2 linked regions of the Anaerobacillus alkaliphilus genome follow. Each later gene encodes a partner of the first gene's protein in a complex. Links are inferred from orthologs where the notes say so. Each region holds a gene or a part of one and is shown on either strand. Other genes may lie near its edges.

Region 1 (4,389 bases):
TTTGCCACGAATGTTACATATTTATTAACAATATCTTTTTTCTCATCTAACACTTCAAGCTGCGGTAAGTCGCACGTAAAGCCGCCAACAACCGTTTTGAATTCTCCCTCTGTTTTCATATCAGCTGGAATCGTCATTTCAATACTACCCGTTGTTGTCTTTAAGTATGCTTTCCCTCTTACTTTTTCCGTTAGCTTATATTTAATTGTACCATTTAATGTTTCCACATCAACTTCGCCACCATTGGCTGCTAGATTTACCGTCCCATGAACCGTTTTTGCTTCAACTTTCTCGGCTTCAACTTTATTGACAGTGATAGCTCCATTTACTGTTTCTAGTGACACCTTTGTACTTGTCAATTTATCAAAGGTAATACGTCCGTTCACTGTTTTTGCTTCTAGCTCCAGAGCTTCGATTGCTTCTCCATTAATGTGACCGTTAAATGTGTACAGTTTTACTTCTTCGTAATTTTGGCGAGGAATATAGAATGTCGCATTAATCTTTAATGATTTTTCGCGTGAGTTAAAACGAAGCTTATCGTCAACTACGTTAAATGATACTTCATCTAAAAAATGTCGTCTAGCTGCTTCCACTTCTTTTTCACGGTAAACCTTCACCTTACATTCCACACGAACATCGTTTTCATCCCAAGGAACAAATTGAACAGAACCATTTTCAATCGCAATGTCGACTCTCTTGATATTGCTTGCATGGTGGTGAAAAATATGATCAACATCAACAGAATTGCCGAAATTTAAGTCTAAGTCGAACTCTTTAATTTTTTGTATCGCTTGCTCAACAAAGTCAGTAAATCGGTTGGTAAACGATGGTTGACTATATTTGCCGCGGTAGTCTCGGCCATTTTCCCAATCAACATCGTTAGAGAGAAAAGTCTTTGTCTCCGTCTCTGGCTTTTCTGTTTCCCCTAATTGTTTAAGTAAGGCTAAACCTTCATCTGCAGTAATTTTGCCGTCATCAATCATTTTTAAGATCATTTTGCGCTCTTCTTGCATCTTAAAAACCTCCTCTAATTTATCTTATCTTTATTTACGATGCTTCGTAAAAAAAGTTTCATCTACTAATTGTATTTTACGCTAGTTTTCAAGAAGATAAATCAGTCTCTCGACTGAAAAAAGCTTGAGAAAGTAACTTTCTCAAGCTTACGTTGTTATCGCCTGAATTCGCGCTTCCATTCGCTCGCGATCACGCTCTAAAATTGGTTTTAAATATTGACCTGTATACGAATCAGGTGTTGCTGCTACATCCTCAGGTGTTCCTGTAGCTACAATCGTACCACCTTTGTCGCCGCCTTCTGGTCCTAAGTCAATAATATGGTCGACAGTCTTGATCACGTCAAGATTATGCTCAATAACTAAAACCGTATCACCTTGGTCGACAAGTCTTTGCAACACTTTTAAGAGACGGTCAATGTCATCGACATGAAGCCCAGTCGTCGGCTCATCTAAGATGTAAATGGTTTTGCCAGTGGAACGACGATGCAATTCAGCAGCAAGCTTAACACGTTGCGCTTCACCACCCGATAAAGTTGTTGCTGGTTGACCTAATTTCATATAGCCTAAGCCAACATCAAGGAGCGTTTGAACCTTCCGTTTGATTTTTGGAATGTTTGCGAAAAATTCGACGCCATCCTCAACCGTCATATCGAGAATTTCAGAGATCGTTTTGCCTTTGTAAGTGATATCAAGTGTTTCACGGTTATAACGTTTTCCATGACAAACTTCACAAGGGACATAAACATCAGGCAAAAAGTGCATTTCGATTTTAATAATCCCATCACCACGACACGCTTCACAACGGCCACCTTTGACGTTAAAAGAGAAACGACCTTTTTTATAGCCACGAACCTTTGCTTCATTTGTCATCGCAAAGACGTCACGAATATCATCAAAAACACCGGTATAGGTAGCCGGGTTTGAACGAGGTGTTCGACCGATCGGTGATTGATCAATATCAATAACCTTATCGATATGCTCTAAGCCAAGCACTCCCTTATGCTTCCCTGGTTTTTCTTTTGTTTTATATAGGTTCTGTGCGAGTGACCGGTATAAGATATCGTTAATTAACGTACTTTTCCCTGAACCTGATACACCAGTAACTGCGACAAACACTCCTAGTGGCACTTTGACCGTGACATTTTTCAAGTTATTCTCTGATGCGCCTTTGACTTCTAAGAACCGTCCATCTGACTTTCGACGTTCTACAGGTAGGGCAATAAATTTTTTCCCGGAGAGATATTGGCCAGTAAGCGAATTTGGATCTTCCATAATTTCCGCTGGAGTTCCTTCCGCCGTAATCATTCCCCCGTGAACACCTGCGCCTGGTCCGATGTCAATAATGTAGTCGGCAGCCATCATCGTATCTTCATCATGCTCAACAACAATCAGTGTGTTTCCGAGATTACGCATATGTTCTAACGTCGCAATCAAACGGTTGTTATCTCGTTGATGCAGTCCAATTGATGGCTCGTCTAAAATATAGAGAACACCCATTAATGAAGAGCCGATTTGCGTAGCTAAACGAATTCGCTGCGCTTCGCCACCAGACAAAGTACCAGCTGCTCGAGAAAGAGACAGATAGTCTAGACCAACATTGATTAAGAAACCTAGTCGTTCATTGATTTCTCGTAAAATTAAGCGAGCAATTGCTTGTTCTTTTTCAGTTAACGTTAATGTTTCAAACACCTGCTGCGCGTCTTTAACGGACAAGGCAGTAATTTCACTAATATGTCGATCGTTAATCAACACTGCTAGACTTTCTTTTTTCAGACGGTTTCCTTTACAAGTCGGGCAAGGCTTTTGAGCCATGTACCCTTCCATTTGTTCACGAATATAGTCCGAGCTTGTTTCCTTATAACGACGAGCAAGGTTGTATAACACACCTTCAAACTCAATTTCATTTTCACGAATGTGACCAAACTCATTTTCGTAGCGAAAATATATTTTTTCACCATTGCTTCCAGCGAGAACTTTTTCAAGTAAATGTTTAGGGATCTGCTCGATTGGTACATCCATATCAATCCCGTAATGATCACAAACACTCGTCAACAGCTGTGGGTAATATTGTGAACTTGTCGGCTCCCAAGCGGAAATCGCACCTTCTCGTAGTGAGCGTGTCCAGTCGGGAATCACCAATTCTAAATCTACTTCTAGCTTCGTCCCTAACCCGTCACATGATGGACAAGCGCCAAACGGGCTATTAAACGAGAACATTCTAGGCTCAAGCTCACCAATCGAAAATCCACATTGTGGACAAGCATGATGCTGACTAAATAACAGCTCTTCGCCGTCAATCACATCAATCATCACTCGGCCGTCAGCAAGATTTAATGCCGTTTCAAGCGAATCTGCCAGCCGCGTTTCAATTCCCTCTTTCACGACAATCCGGTCAATGACCACTTCAATATTATGTTTCTTATTTTTATCTAATTGAATATCTTCTGCTACTTCGTGCATTTCTCCGTTTACACGCACACGGACAAACCCTTGTTTTTTGATATCTTCAAACGTTTTGACATGCTCCCCTTTACGCCCGGAAACAATTGGTGCAAGGATCTGCATTTTCGTTCGCTCAGGAAAGGCCATAATTTGATCGACCATTTGTTGGATCGTTTGTGATGAGATCTCAATCCCATGCTTTGGACAAACCGGGCGACCGATACGTGCGTATAGAAGACGCAAATAGTCATAGATTTCCGTTACCGTTCCTACAGTTGAACGGGGATTACGAGATGTCGTTTTTTGATCAATCGAAATCGCCGGTGATAAACCCTCAATGGCGTCAACATCCGGCTTGTCCATTTGACCTAAAAATTGGCGTGCGTACGCTGAAAGCGATTCAACGTAACGCCTTTGTCCTTCTGCATAAATGGTGTCAAAAGCTAAAGATGACTTACCTGAACCAGACAAGCCTGTTAGGACAACAAGCTTGTCACGAGGAATTGTCACATCAATATTCTTTAAATTGTGTGACCTTGCCCCTTTTACCACAATATTTTCTAAAGCCATGTATCAATGTCACCCTTCCGCTTTTAACTCAATTATTAAATCACGAAGTTCGGCTGCTCGTTCAAAGTTCAACGCTTTAGCAGCCTCTTTCATTTCAACTTCCATACGTTCAATGACAGCTGCTCGCTCTTTTTTGCTTAGCTTCGTCATTGGTGCTGCTGTGTACTCCTCGTCAGTTTCAGCTGCCATTGTTGCTTTAATAAGGTCTGGAATTGCCTTTTGGATCGTTGTCGGCACAATTCCGTGTACACGATTGTATTCTTCTTGAATCGCTCGACGGCGATTGGTCTCTTTGATCGCAATATCCATCGAGTTCGTTATTTTATCCGCATACATAATTACGTGACCTGAGGAATTACGAGCC
Region 2 (6,786 bases), on another replicon or contig:
AATTAAGATAAGACTACTAAAGCAAATCAGTATTCCTTGTAATACAATTTTAGTTATTACTTTCATTGAAAGGTTAGTACTTTTCTTCTGTATGGGTGTTTGTTTTTGCCTAACATAAAAAATAAACAAAACTACTGAACCTATAATACCACCAAAAATTGATCCTAATGCAGCACCCGTTCCAGCAGCGTAAGGTCCATAACCGTTCGCAATGAAAACATAGGTTAATAATAAAATCACACATACTCGAGAAAACTGCTCTGTTACCTGTGATATAGCTGTTGGTAGCATATCCTCTTGTCCTTGAAAAAAGCCCCTTAAGACAGATAATAACGGAATAATGATAAAGATAAATGATACTGTCTGTAAAGGTAATAGTAGCTGTTCATCGCCCATGATCCCTGCTAGCCGAGATGCTTGGCTATAAACGAGAATAAATGCTGTTATGCTTATAATTGATAAACCTACAAACGCATTTTTTAAGACAACTGAGCGGTCGTATACCCTTTCTGATAGTAATTTTGAAATTATTACCGGAAAGCCATAGGTAGATAACATGATGGCAACACCATAGATGGGGTATATTTGCTGATATACGTAAAAGCCAATATCGCCGGCAATATTTTGATATGGAATTCGATAAATTGCACTCAAGACTTTAATAAATATGGCTGCTAGTGACAAATAAACTGCCCCTTGCCATAATTTCTTTCCTTTTAAGATAAACTTCAACCCCCTAAGCGATGAAACTACATGCAATTATATCACAGAGTCGAAAACTATCTTTACTACAGATAGGAATATTATGTATTTTCACGAATTATATTGAAGGAGATGAAAAAGGAGGTTTTCAGATGAATATATTAGTTATTGGCGGTACGAGGTTTATTGGTATTCATATTGTTGATGAATTGCTTAGAAAAAAACACAAAGTAACGCTTTTTAATAGAGGAAAAACAAATGCTGACTATTTTCCTACTGTTGAAAGAATAGTTGGTAACCGTGATGATGATTTATCTATGCTAACTAACAATCACTGGGACGCTGTTATTGATACGTGTGGCTATGTACCAAGGATTGTTCAAAAATCTGCGACCACTCTTGCTCCAGTAAGTGACATGTATGTTTTTGTTTCATCGATTAGTGTTTACCGTGACTTTTCACAGTTAAATATAGATGAACAAGCGGAAGTTACAGTCTTAGAAAATAGCAACACTGAAGAAGTAACAGGTGAAACATATGGTCCATTAAAGGCTTTATGTGAACAAGAAGTTGAAAAGGCATTTCCAGGTAGAGCTTTGATTGTACGTCCTGGCCTTATCGTTGGACCTTACGATTCTACAGATCGATTTACATATTGGCCAATGCGTGTTGCACGTGGTGGAGAAGTTCTTGCGCCAGGTAGCAAAAACGCCCCAGTTCAATTTATTGATGCTCGCGATTTAGCTGCTTATATCGTTTCAGGAATAGAGCAAAAAGTAACAGGTATCTATAACGTCACTGGTCCTAAAGAAACGTTAACTTTTGAGGGTTTTCTATCTACTTGTAGATCTGTATTAAACGATGACGTGTCCTTTACTTGGGTAGATGATCAATTCTTAGCAAAAAATGAAGTTGGACACTGGATTGAAATGCCTCTCTATATTCCAGAAGCCATGAGCGGAATGCTTGCAGCGAATATTGACAAGGCCCTCAGTACAGGACTTTCATTTACATCTCTTGAAAAAACAATACAGGATACTTATCAATGGGATGTAGAGCGGAATATACCTGTTTCTGACCGAAAAGCTGGGTTGGCAGCAGAAAAAGAAGCGGTTGTATTAAATGCTTACCTAGAACATAAAAAATAAAAGGCTCTTTTCGTGTAAAAATTGTGGCTTTTCTATCCTAAAATTATCGGAAAAATACCCTAGATGAAGATATCAGCCAATAAATTATGTAAGAAAAGAGCATTACTTACTAAATCAGTGGTGAATTCTTAGTCATTTGTGTAAAAATCCGGTTTTTGGGATTTTTACGAAAGCAACAAACTTTGCGAAAACAGCCAAATAAAAAGAAGGGAATATCCCTTCTTTTTTCATGGCTACTGCTCCATTTGTCGCGCTAAAAATCCAGCAGCAGTCTCTGATAATTTTTGTTCCACGTCACCCATGGATTTGTCATTTTTCGAAAGCATAACTACTGCTCCAATTGGGTCACCATTTGCCACTATTGGGGCTACAACATATGCAGTAACATCTTCGGTTGAGTCACCCACGATATTATATTCACCTTTACTTGTTTGCACCATTGACTGTCGCTCATTCATAGAAGCTTCAACAATTTCACCAATGCTCTTATTTGCATAATCTTTCTTCGATCCACCCGCTACCGCTATGTATGTATCGCGATCAGCGATAAGAACAATATGGTTCAAGCTTTCGTAGAGTGCTTCGGCATATTCTTTTGCAAAATCACCTAACTCAGAAATCGGAGAATATTTCTTAAGAATTACTTCTCCATCCCGATCGACAAAAATTTCTAAAGGATCGCCCTCGCGAATTCGAAGCGTTCGGCGGATTTCTTTTGGTATTACCACACGACCTAAATCATCAATTCGACGTACTATTCCTGTAGCTTTCATTTGTGATGATGCCTCTCTTTCTTTGTTGTAGTTACTAGTTGTTAAGGAATCAATTTCTTTAGCGTAGAACTAAGAAATCAATACTTAATTCTTGGTCTTATTATCCTTCTTTAGGAAAGAACTATTCACCAATTCGACAATTTATTGAACAATTGGAAAACTGGCACTTACCATTTTTATGATGGTCCGCTTAGTTTTTCTAATTTAAAGAACATTATTCAACAACCGGTAAATATCTACAATTTAAGCGAGGTGATCATCAAATATCCTCTTTTTTTACAGTCCATAGCTTGGATAGAATTTCCTCAACTACCTGTAAATACTTGATAGGCTCTAGCTTTTTTGTCTTAATATTTATTTTGATTTTTGTCCCAACTGTTCCGATCGCAATGTCTCGACTCATTTTACTAATTAATTCAAACAGTTTCATACCATCAATTCGTTGGCTCTCTTCTTCTGACAAAAGAATAGAACATTGCTGATTGTCATCAGTAATTGTTTCTATACGTTCTTCTCGAGCAAGTAATTTAATTTCTGATATTTTGAACAGATAATTGACTTCTTGTGGATAGTCACCAAAACGATCAATCATTTCACCTTGCAAGTCTTCTATATCCTCTTTCGTTTCTACTGATTTAAATCTTTTATACATATCAATTTTTTGCTTCGAGTCAACAATATACGATTCAGGAATATAGGCATCTACATTTAAGTCGATTTCAACTTGATGACGATTAACCTTTTCACCTTTATCTCCTTTACGTTCCTCAATAGCTTCTTTCAACATCTGTGAATATAAATCAAAACCTACTGAAGCAATAAACCCATGCTGTTGTGCTCCTAATAAGTTTCCAGCTCCACGTATTGATAAATCTCGCATAGCAATTTTAAAACCAGAACCCAACTCTGTAAACTCTTTAATTGCTTGAAGACGTTTTTCAGCAACCTCTGTTAAAACTTTATCTTTTTGATAGGTAAAGTACGAGTAAGCTACCCGGTTAGAACGACCCACCCGACCTCTTAACTGATAAAGCTGAGACAAGCCCATCTTGTCAGCATTATAAACGATCAGGGTATTTACATTTGGAATATCTACACCAGTTTCAATAATTGTTGTAGTCACCAATACATCACTGTTTCCTTCTAAGAAATCTATGATAACTGATTCAAGCTCTGTCTCATTCATTTTTCCATGCGCAAAAGAAACTTTCGCGTCTGGCACTAGCATTGAGATTTTATCCGCCATTTGAGCAATTTCCTCAACCCGGTTGTACAAGAAATACACTTGTCCGCCTCTACTTAGTTCTCTTTCAATAGCTTCTCGAACAAGAGATTCATTGTATTCAACTACGTACGTTTGAACTGGGAAACGATTTTCAGGTGGCGTTTCGATTACAGATAAATCACGAACACCTAGCATTGACATATGTAACGTTCTTGGGATTGGTGTAGCTGTTAACGTTAACACATCAACATTTGCTTTTAATTGCTTGATCTTCTCTTTATGAGTAACCCCAAAACGCTGTTCCTCATCAATAATTAATAGACCTAAGTCTTTATAAACAACATCTTTTGATAGTAGTCGATGGGTACCAACAACGATGTCAACTGAACCCGCCTTTACACCTTTTAATGTCTCATTCTGCTCTTTTCTAGTACGGAAGCGGCTAAGTAAGCCGATATTAATCGGATGATCTGAAAAGCGCTCTCGTATGGTTTCATAGTGTTGTTGCGCTAAGATTGTCGTCGGAACTAAAAATGCTACTTGCTTTCCATCCATAATAGCCTTGAATGCAGCACGAATAGCAACTTCAGTTTTTCCATAACCAACATCACCACAAAGCAAACGATCCATTGGTCTTTCTCTTTCCATATCTTCTTTAATTTCTTGGATACAGCGTAATTGATCTTCAGTTTCTTCGTATGGAAACGAAGACTCGAATTCACGTTGTTCAATACTATCAGAAGAAAATGCATAGCCCTTACTAGCTTCTCGTTCTGCGTAGAGCTTAATTAGGTCATCTGCGATATCTTCAACGGAAGACTGAACTTTTTTCTTGACCTTTTTCCAGTCGCTTCCACCTAGTGCATAAATTTTTGGCTCTTTATCTTCTTGGCCAACGTATTTCTGAACTTGATCTATCTGTTCAACTGGAACATATAACTTATCATTACCTGCATAAGTAATGTGTAGGTAATCTTTATGGATCCCGTTAATTTCTAGTGTTTTAATTCCTAGATACTTTCCGATCCCATGATTTACGTGTACTACTAGATCGCCAACTTTTAATTCAGAATAATTCTTAATACGTTCGGCATTTGAAAGTTTCTGTTTACGTTTGGGCTTCTTCGTTTGTTTCGTAAATATTTCCTCTTCAGTAATTACAATGAGCTTTTGTAAGGGCAACTCAAATCCACCTGTTAATTGTCCGACAAAGATCTGACAAGATCCATTAACAAGTTCCGTTGCAGTTTCTACCACATTAGCAGCAATCTTATAATCTTCTAATATTGACTCAATTCGTTTGGCCCGCTCTTTCTCTGCAGTAGTGATGACAATTTTGTAGTTTCCTTTAAACCAACGCTCCACTTCACTTTTTAATAGGTTAAGCTGTCCATGAAAGTTTTGCATTGATTTACAGTTGAAATTAACAATATTCTTCGGACTAGTGTGTGGTACGTGTCTTAGAAAAAGGGATAAATAGACAATAGGTTTTTTTGTATCTTCAATAATTTCGTTTAAATGTTTCGACAACTTTAAATCTGAGATGATTGCTCCTTGACTAAGTAATGCTACTTGCCATTCTGCCTCTTCTCTATCAAGGCTTACCCCCATTTCCTGGACACGGCTCACCTCGTCAATGAAAATAACACCGTTCTGGGGTAAGTAGTCCAGTAATGTTGTTACATTCTCGTAGTAAAGTGACATATATTTATACATGCCTTCAAAGGAGTGTTTACCTCTTAAAAGCTCAATTTCATACGATATTTGCTCTACCATCGACTCTTTTGCTTTTCCATCTTTTAGCTTTGCTATACTACTAGATAAGCCCGCTTTCAGTCTTTGGGAACCTCTCTCAAAGTGCTCATCATATAAAATTACTTCTTGCGCCGGTCCGATACTAATTTCATTTACTTGTTTTTGAGATCTTTGTGTGTCCACGTCAAAAAATCGGATCGAATCTATCTCTGTATCAAACAGCTCAATCCTTAAAGGCATTTCTTCAGTTAGAGGATAGATATCAATAATTCCACCACGTAAGCTAAAATCACCAGGCGTAGACACCATTTCTGTTCTCTGGAAACCTGCTTGCACTAACTTTTTTAGTGTTTCTTCTATACTGATGTCTTCACCCACTCTAAGTTTCACCTGACAATGTTGCCAAATTTCTTTAGGTGGTAATAATCTACGTAAACCAGCAATGGGAGTAATAATTATCCCCGTCTTAGACTGGCTTAAATAATTTAATACTTCAATACGTTGCCCTCTCATTTCAGGACTAGCAACTGCTATTTCAGAGGAAATCAGTTCATTTACTGGGTACAAATAAACGAATTCTTCTCCAATTAAACTTACAAGATCATCATAGAGTTTTTGGGCTTGAAATAGATTATTTGTAACTACTATCTGAGATCTCTTTGTTTGCTCAAAGACAGATGCTAATAATAACGTTCTTGCTGAGCCCGTTAAACCAGAGACCATTTGTTCACTTAATTGGGCTTCTACTCCATCCAATACCGCTCTTACATCATCATCTTCTAAAAAAAATCGCTTTAATCCTAACAATGCTTTTGTTCCCCCTTTTTAAAGCCAAATCTCTACTATAACAAAGTAGCTTTTATTCTATTGATGAGGTTCCATCACCGGTCCTCCTACTTACAACCTAGAAGCGGAAAAATGCTTTGGTGTGAGACCAAAGCTAGAAAATTTCCGTACAAAACTATTATGACCTTTGAAAACCTAGTTTTAAACAGTCTTATTGAATAAATGTTTGGTTTTCATGGTATTGCGGGTTTCTATCAAGAGCTTCGTGACAGTCCTCGCAAATTGTGTTCACATGCATATTTCCATTGTCATCGTATTGAATCATCTCAGTTCTTTCACTTTGATCAAGTTGATGAAAGCCTAATTTTTCACTATCTAATCTTTTTTCTTCTAACTT

Evidence for each region.
Region 2: the proteins of uvrA (region 1) and mfd are in contact, whole or in part, in a crystal structure (PDB 4DFC), measured with the Escherichia coli proteins. The link is inferred for Anaerobacillus alkaliphilus from one-to-one orthologs.

What each region holds. Positions count from the first base shown.
Region 1 is NZ_QOUX01000032.1:122,468-126,856, reverse strand. The notes cover bases 961-4,389. They hold uvrA (excinuclease ABC subunit UvrA), read right to left. Parts: upstream 4,026-4,389; coding sequence 1,161-4,025; downstream 961-1,160. Other genes in these bases: uvrB (excinuclease ABC subunit UvrB), read right to left, coding at 4,035-4,389; DS745_RS09490 (DUF4097 family beta strand repeat-containing protein), read right to left, coding at 961-1,013. Also shown: more of DS745_RS09490, read right to left, coding at 1-960. UniProt on the Escherichia coli protein: The UvrABC repair system catalyzes the recognition and processing of DNA lesions. UvrA is an ATPase and a DNA-binding protein. A damage recognition complex composed of 2 UvrA and 2 UvrB subunits scans DNA for abnormalities.
Region 2 is NZ_QOUX01000036.1:23,625-30,410, reverse strand. What follows is about bases 2,683-6,786. They hold mfd (transcription-repair coupling factor), read right to left. Parts: upstream 6,411-6,786; coding sequence 2,883-6,410; downstream 2,683-2,882. Other genes in these bases: DS745_RS10870 (anti-sigma-F factor Fin), read right to left, coding at 6,601-6,786. Also shown: DS745_RS10890 (putative polysaccharide biosynthesis protein), read right to left, coding at 1-732; DS745_RS10885 (NAD-dependent epimerase/dehydratase family protein), read left to right, coding at 855-1,850; spoVT (stage V sporulation protein T), read right to left, coding at 2,084-2,623. UniProt on the Escherichia coli protein: Couples transcription and DNA repair by recognizing RNA polymerase (RNAP) stalled at DNA lesions. Mediates ATP-dependent release of RNAP and its truncated transcript from the DNA, and recruitment of nucleotide excision repair machinery to the damaged site.